Regions from separate parts of the Pseudomonas sp. GW821-FHT09E12 genome, predicted to be linked through region 1. Evidence: predicted binding sites of a transcription regulator. Region 1 holds the regulator's gene; the other holds the start of a gene.
What was found. Region 1 encodes FliA, which starts transcription of late flagellar genes. Its sites were predicted from a motif close to CTAAAGTTTNNNNNNNNNNNGCCGNTAA; they were not measured.

Region 1 (3,596 bases):
GCACTCCACCAGCTCGTTGAGCTGGAGGAAGCCGGCGCCCCCTTTTACAGTGTGAAAACCGCGAAAAATTGCGTTGAGCAGATCCGCATCGTCCGGCCGGCTTTCCAGCTCGACCAGTTGTTCGGACAGTTGCTCTAGAATCTCGCCGGCCTCAACCAGAAAATCCTGAAGGATTTCTTCATCGGCGCCGAAGCTCATGTATGGGTGCTCCTAGAATCCAAGGCTGGAAAGCAAATCGTCGACATCGTCCTGACCGGATACAACGTCTTCACGTTTATCGGCATGAATCTGCGGACCTTCACCCTTGGCCAGATGTTTTTGCGGATCTTTTTCAGCGAGGATCGATTCACGGTCATGTTCGATGCCGGCAAAACGATCGACCTGGCTGGCCATCAGGACCAGTTTGAGCAGGTTGCTCTCGACTTCGGTGACCAACTGGGTCACGCGTTTGATCACCTGACCGGTCAAGTCCTGGTAGTCCTGCGCCAGCAGAATGTCGTTGAGGTTGCTCGATACCGCGCGCGTGTCTTGCTCGCTGCGGGTCAGGAAACCGTCCACCCGGCGGGCCAGGTCGCGGAATTCCTCGGCGCCCAGTTCGCGGCGCATGAAACGCCCCCAATCGGCGCTCAGGGCCTGGGCTTCGCTGCTCAGGCCATTGACCAGCGGGGTCGCGCTCTCGACCAGATCCATGGTGCGGTTGGCCGCGGCCTCGGTCAGCCTGACCACATAGGACAGGCGCTCGGTGGCATCCGTGATCTGTGAAACTTCCTCGGCTTGCGGCATATGCGGGTCAATCTGGAAATTGACGATGGCGCTATGCAGCTCGCGGGTGAGCTTGCCGACCTCCTGGTACAGGCCGCGATCACGGGTCTGGTTGAGCTCATGGATCAGTTGCACGGCTTCGCCGAACTTGCCTTTTTCAAGGCTGTCGACCAGTTCGAGTGCGTGTTTTTTCAGGGTCGATTCGAAATCGCCCAATGAAGATTCGTTGTGCTCCATAGCTCCCCCGTGGCGGAATGATTCCACTCTCAACCGATGCGTTCGAAGATCTTCTCGATCTTCTCTTTCAACGCCTGGGCCGTGAAGGGCTTGACCACATAACCGTTTACGCCGGCCTGGGCAGCTTCGATGATCTGTTCGCGCTTGGCTTCAGCGGTCACCATGAGTACCGGCAGGTGCTTGAGTTTTTCATCGGCGCGCACATGGCGCAGCAGGTCGATACCGGTCATGCCGGGCATGTTCCAGTCCGTTACCAGAAAGTCGATGCTCCCACTGTTGAGGACCGGAATGGCGGTGGTGCCATCGTCAGCCTCGACCGTGTTGGTGAAGCCCAGGTCACGCAACAGGTTTTTTATGATCCGCCGCATCGTTGAGAAGTCATCAACGATGAGGATTTTCATGTTCTTGTCCAATTCGACCTCCAAGCAGTCTTAAACGCGTCCAGCACCTGAACGCGCCATTCAATCAATCAGGCAGAGCACTCAACGACTGCATGGAATACACACCGCAAGTCCGGCCACGTCGTGCCAGTCTCGCCCGCAGTGTCCCCCACACTGCCTGTCAGCGCGCTCGCCACTCTCCCAAACGCCCCCGCAAACGGGCCGCGCACTGGCTGTGTAACTGGCTGACCCGCGATTCGCTGACTCCCAGGACCTCACCGATTTCCTTGAGGTTCAGCTCTTCGTCGTAGTACAGCGCCAAGACCAGTCGCTCACGCTCCGGCAAATTGGCAATCGCGTCCGCCAGCGCGGCCTGGAAACGTTCGTCCTCCAGGTCGCGCGACGGCTCGAGATGAGCACTCGCGCCATCCTCATGCAGCCCTTCATGCTCGCCGTCCTGCAACAGGTCGTCGAAGCTGAACAGGCGACTGCCCAAGGTGTCGTTCAAAATCCCGTAATAATCGTCGAGACTCAATTGAAGTTCGGCCGCAACTTCATGATCTTTAGCGTCACGACCGGTTTTAGCTTCAATTGCGCGAATGGCATCGCTCACCATCCGGGTATTGCGATGTACCGAACGCGGCGCCCAGTCACCTTTACGGACCTCATCGAGCATCGCACCACGGATACGGATACCCGCGTAGGTCTCGAAACTCGCGCCCTTGCTCGCGTCGTACTTGGTCGACACTTCGAGCAGACCGATCATCCCGGCCTGGATCAGGTCTTCGACCTGGACACTGGCCGGCAGGCGCGCCAGCAAGTGATAGGCAATACGCTTGACCAGAGGCGCATAGCGCTCGATCAATTCGTACTGGCTGTCACGTGCCGACTTTTTGTAAAGGTTGTAGCCGCTGGCGCTCATAGCACCGGTCCCGCTGTCTGATGCACGAGCCGCTCGACGAAAAATTCCAGATGTCCACGTGGGTTGGCCGGCAACGGCCAGGTATCGACCTTCTGCGCGATGGCCTTGAATGCCAGCGCGCATTTCGAACGCGGAAACGCTTCATAGACCGCACGCTGCTTTTGCACGGCCTTGCGCACGCATTCGTCGTAAGGCACGGCGCCGACATATTGTAGGGCCACGTCCAGGAAGCGATCCGTGACCTTGGTCAACTTGGCGAACAGGTTGCGCCCTTCCTGCGGGCTCTGCGCCATGTTGGCGAGCACGCGGAAGCGGTTCATGCCGTAGTCGCGGTTGAGCAGCTTGATCAGCGCGTAGGCGTCGGTGATCGAGGTCGGCTCGTCGCAGACCACCAGCAACACTTCCTGGGCCGCGCGGACAAAGCTGACCACCGAGTCGCCGATGCCGGCGGCGGTGTCGATCACCAGCACATCGAGGTTGTCGCCGATGTCGCTGAAGGCCTGGATCAGGCCGGCATGCTGCGCCGGGCTCAGATGAACCATGCTCTGGGTGCCGGACGCCGCCGGCACGATACGGATTCCACCCGGCCCCTGCAGCAGCACATCGCGCAGCTCGCAGCGGCCTTCGATCACGTCGGCGAGGGTCCGTTTGGGGGTCAGCCCCAATAGCACGTCGACGTTGGCCAGGCCCAGGTCGGCGTCCAGCAGCATGACGCGCCGGCCGAGCTCCGCTAGGGCCAGGGACAAGTTCACTGACACGTTAGTCTTGCCGACGCCACCTTTGCCGCCGGTCACCGCGATCACCTGTACGGGATGCATGCTGCCCATGTTCGTTCTTTACCTTGTCTTACTTAGACGGGGCCACATAACTGGCTGCGCGTTCACCAACGGAACAATGCCTGGCAGACCATCGATGTAGGTACATTGCAATCTTTTCATGATTCCCTCAGCCAACCCGCTTGGTCGGGTTGTGGTAGAGGTCAGCGAACATGTCAGCCATGGCTTCTTCGCTGGGTTCTTCCTGCATCTGCACGCTCACCGCACGACTGACCAGCTGGTGACGACGCGGCAAGTGCAGATCGTCCGGAATCCGCGGGCCATCGGTCAGATAGGCAACAGGGAGTTCATGACTGATCGCCAGGCTCAACACCTCACCAAGGCTGGCGGTTTCATCCAGTTTAGTCAGGATGCAGCCGGCCAGCCCGCAACGCTTGTAGCTGTGGTATGCGGCGGTTAGAACCTGTTTCTGGCTGGTGGTTGCCAAGACCAGATAATTTTTTGCCCGGATGCCACGTC
Region 2 (3,596 bases), on a different contig from region 1:
CGGTGGCGGAGATATCCAGCAGCTTGCCGACGATCGGCGCCTTGAGTTTTTCGCCGCCCAGTTCGATGTTGACCAGTTGGGCCAGCTTCAGGGCTGCGCGAAAGGCATTGCGGCGCTGGTGATAGACCACTTCGTCTGGCAGGGTGCCGCGGTAGCATCGCCCACCATTGGATTCGTCGATAGTCGGGATGCCATTGCTTTCCCAGGCGATGCGCACGCCTTCGTGAAAGCCTTCGACGCGAAACGGTTCGCCGGCGAGCATGAAGCGTTCGCCATCGCGGGGGATCATTTCGTCCAGGGCAATCATGTTGCTGTCACGATCGATCTCGACCAGATAGCTTTGAAAGCGCTGGCTGCGTTCATGGAAAGTGATGATCAGCGGGTCATGGCTGTCTTGCAGCAAGCGCAGCGTGGAGTTGATTTCCAAGGGGGTGGTCAGCACCTTGGGTGGCTGCGGCGCATCTTCTGCGTTTACGGCATTGAACACGGTTCATCAATCTCCAGACAAAATACGACTACACGCAAGAGCCAGCATTTTGCCAGCATGTTCCGCGACTTGATAGGGCGCGCTCATCTCTGGGGTCAGGCCTGGCTAAGCGGGCGAGGCTTGGCCAGCTTGGCGGTTGAGCCACGGGCATCATAGAGGGCTGGAGGCTCGCCACCGGTGAGGATTTTCAATTGATTGGCGGTGGTGGCCTGTTGAACCTGGATCGAGCGACCGTTGAGTTCGTTCGCCGCCTGGCAATCGGCAAGCATTTGGGTCAGCACGTCACTCTGGGCCAGTAACTGGTCGCCGATCGAGGAGTGGCTGGCCAACTGTTCCAGGCCGGCGCGGCTGGCAGGAAGGTTCAGGCTGGCGAGGAGTTCGCTGCGTTTGCGGCCATGCTGCTCGAGCAAAATGATCAGGGCTTGCTTCTGCGCGAGAATCTCTTCCAGCAGCGGCATGTCGCGACCGTGCAGGGCTAGGGATTCGGTGCGCAGCAATTCCAGCAATTGTTGAGCTGGAGCAAAGTCGTCGGTGATCAGTTGCAGCAAATTAGTGTCGTGCATGTATGGCCTTGGGTTTTAAGCGTCCAAAAAACTGGCGCAGGCCTTATTGGCTAGCGCTGGGCTTCGAAATTAAGCAGTTTGCTGGCTACACGGTTGCTGTCGACTTTATAGCTGCCATCGGCAATCGCTTGCTTCAGCTCGGCCACGCGGGCGTTGTCGACGGCAGGCTGGTCGCGCAGCTTGTCAGTGATCTTCTGCAACTGTTGAGCCTCATTACTGAGGTGTACTGACTCCCCGCTGGTGCTGGCCTGTTCGGCCGGAGCGTTCAGCGGCGCGGATTTGTCGGCGTCGCCGGTTTCCTTGCTGGCGCTGGTGCGCGTGCTGCCGGTGAGTGAGGGAGAGCTGTTTAAACGGCTGAAATCGATGGCCATGGTAAAAAAAACCTCTGGGTATTTGGACGCTTGACTTGTTTTCGGCAATACGCCGGAAAACTTTAGGCTCAAATATCGATAAGCCCGCACGCGCCGCTGTTGCCCTGCATGGGCCACAGTTTAGGGGGCAACAGTGCACAGCGCCAGTCGTCTACATGGCGACTTCCACCTGTCCCGGCGCGGTGATCCGCGCTTTGATGATCCGTTGTGAATTGAGGTTCTTGACCCGTATCTGCTCGCTCATGCCGCCATTGGACAAGGCTTCGCCGGGCATTTTCACGTTCAGCGTGCCGCTACGGGCAGAGATCACCACCTGATCGCCCTTGCGCACCACTTCCGCCTGTTCCAGGTGAACCAGGGTGACGAGCTGGTCGGCGACCATTGGTCGGACAAGCTTCTGCCCAATGGCCTGGTCCACTGAAGTCAGATAGCCCTGGTTGATCTGGCCGATATCGCGCTCGCGCAGCATTACGTCTTCGGGGCTGATGATGCCGGCGCGCTTGAGTGGCCGGGTGGTGGTCACCACCTCGCGGAACAGCTTGACCTGGGCGGGCACGAATACGGTCCAGGGCGAGGCGCCGTCGCAACGGACGCGAACGGTCACGCGTCCCAGCGGTTGCGCCGGGCTTTCCAGGGTCGCTGTCAATTCCTTGTCGCAGTGCGGCATGCGCAGCCGCGGGTCGAGTTGATTGACTTGGATCTCGTAGCGCCCAGGCGTTTGACTGGTGGCTAAATAGTCTTCTACGGTGAATTCAAGAAACCCTTGAGTGACGCCGATAAGTAGATCAGGCAGGGTTACCGAGTCAGCAACGGCAGGATGGCCAGGGTTTAAAAAAAACAAAGCCGACAGCCCGTACAGCAATCTGCGGTAGTTTGATGTCAGGCGTCGGGAAAATGTCGTTTTGGCGTTCATAACAGTTAAAAAGCAAGCGCCGTGCCGTTTAGCGATGAGCGCGCGTCGGAACTTAAGCTTTGGGGAGTCTGGCATGGCTGGTGTAATGGATTCGGTGAACCAGCGCACGCAACTGGTAGGGCAGAATCGCCTTGAGCTGTTGTTGTTCCGTCTCGACGGGCAGCAGCTCTATGGGATCAACGTGTTCAAGGTTCGGGAGGTGCTGCAATGCCCCAAACTGACGTTGATGCCCAAATCCAGTCCTGTGGTGTGCGGTGTCGCGAATATTCGAGGGGCGACCATTCCGATCCTGGACCTGGCGATGGCCACCGGTTCAGGCGGGTTGCAGGATCTGAGCAACCCCTTTGTCATCATCACTGAGTACAACACCAAGACCCAGGGGTTTCTGGTGCGGTCGGTCGAGCGCATCGTCAACATGAACTGGGAGGAGATCCATCCGCCACCCAAGGGGACGGGGCGCGATCACTACCTGACGGCGGTGACGCGGGTCGACAATCAGTTAGTGGAAATCATCGACGTCGAGAAGGTGCTGGCCGAGGTCGCGCCGACGCCCGAGACCATTTCGGTCGGCGTGGTGGATGTCGAGACTCAGCACAAGGCTGTTTCACTGCGGGTACTGACGGTCGATGACTCGTCGGTGGCGCGCAAGCAGGTCACGCGTTGCCTGCAGACAGTGGGGGTCGAGGTGGTGGCCTTGAACGACGGCCGACAGGCGCTGGATTACCTGCGCAAGCTGGTCGACGAGGGCAAGAAACCTGAAGAAGAGTTTCTGATGATGATCTCCGACATCGAGATGCCGGAGATGGACGGTTACACCCTCACGGCTGAAATACGCAACGATCCACGCATGCAAAAGCTGCATATCATCCTGCATACTTCGTTGTCAGGTGTATTCAATCAGGCGATGGTGAAGAAGGTCGGTGCCGATGACTTCCTTGCCAAGTTTCGTCCTGATGACCTGGCATCCCGGGTTGTCGACCGGATCAAAGCAGCAGATAACAGCTAGGGATATCCATCCCCGGCGGTCACACGATTTAAGAGGCGGCATCATTGTCTACGGGTAATTTGGATTTCGAACAGTTCCGGGTGTTCCTGGAAAAAGCCTGTGGGATCTTGCTGGGTGAGAACAAGCAATATCTGGTGTCGAGCCGTCTCAACAAACTGATGGAACAGCAAGGCATCAAGTCCCTCGGGGAGCTGGTTCAGCGCATTCAGTCCCAGCCGCGCAGCGGTTTGCGAGAGATGGTGGTCGACGCCATGAC

Region 2: flgM (flagellar biosynthesis anti-sigma factor FlgM) is a predicted target of FliA. The motif match lies at 1,460-1,487, and genes of this name have one in related genera.

What each region holds. Positions count from the first base shown of each region.
Region 1 is NZ_JBWKOM010000011.1:142,031-145,626, reverse strand. It holds gene AC07PQ_RS27495 (chemotaxis protein CheA) at 1-198, opposite strand, end outside; gene AC07PQ_RS27490 (protein phosphatase CheZ) at 211-999, opposite strand; gene AC07PQ_RS27485 (chemotaxis response regulator CheY) at 1,029-1,400, opposite strand; gene fliA (RNA polymerase sigma factor FliA) at 1,561-2,301, opposite strand; gene fleN (flagellar synthesis regulator FleN) at 2,298-3,128, opposite strand; gene flhF (flagellar biosynthesis GTPase FlhF) at 3,247-3,596, opposite strand, start outside.
Region 2 is NZ_JBWKOM010000006.1:421,470-425,065, forward strand. It holds gene AC07PQ_RS20250 (flagellar brake protein) at 1-487, opposite strand, end outside; gene AC07PQ_RS20255 (flagella synthesis protein FlgN) at 583-1,050, opposite strand; gene flgM (flagellar biosynthesis anti-sigma factor FlgM) at 1,101-1,421, opposite strand; gene flgA (flagellar basal body P-ring formation chaperone FlgA) at 1,573-2,334, opposite strand; gene AC07PQ_RS20270 (chemotaxis protein CheV) at 2,408-3,340, shown strand; gene cheR (protein-glutamate O-methyltransferase CheR) at 3,385-3,596, shown strand, end outside.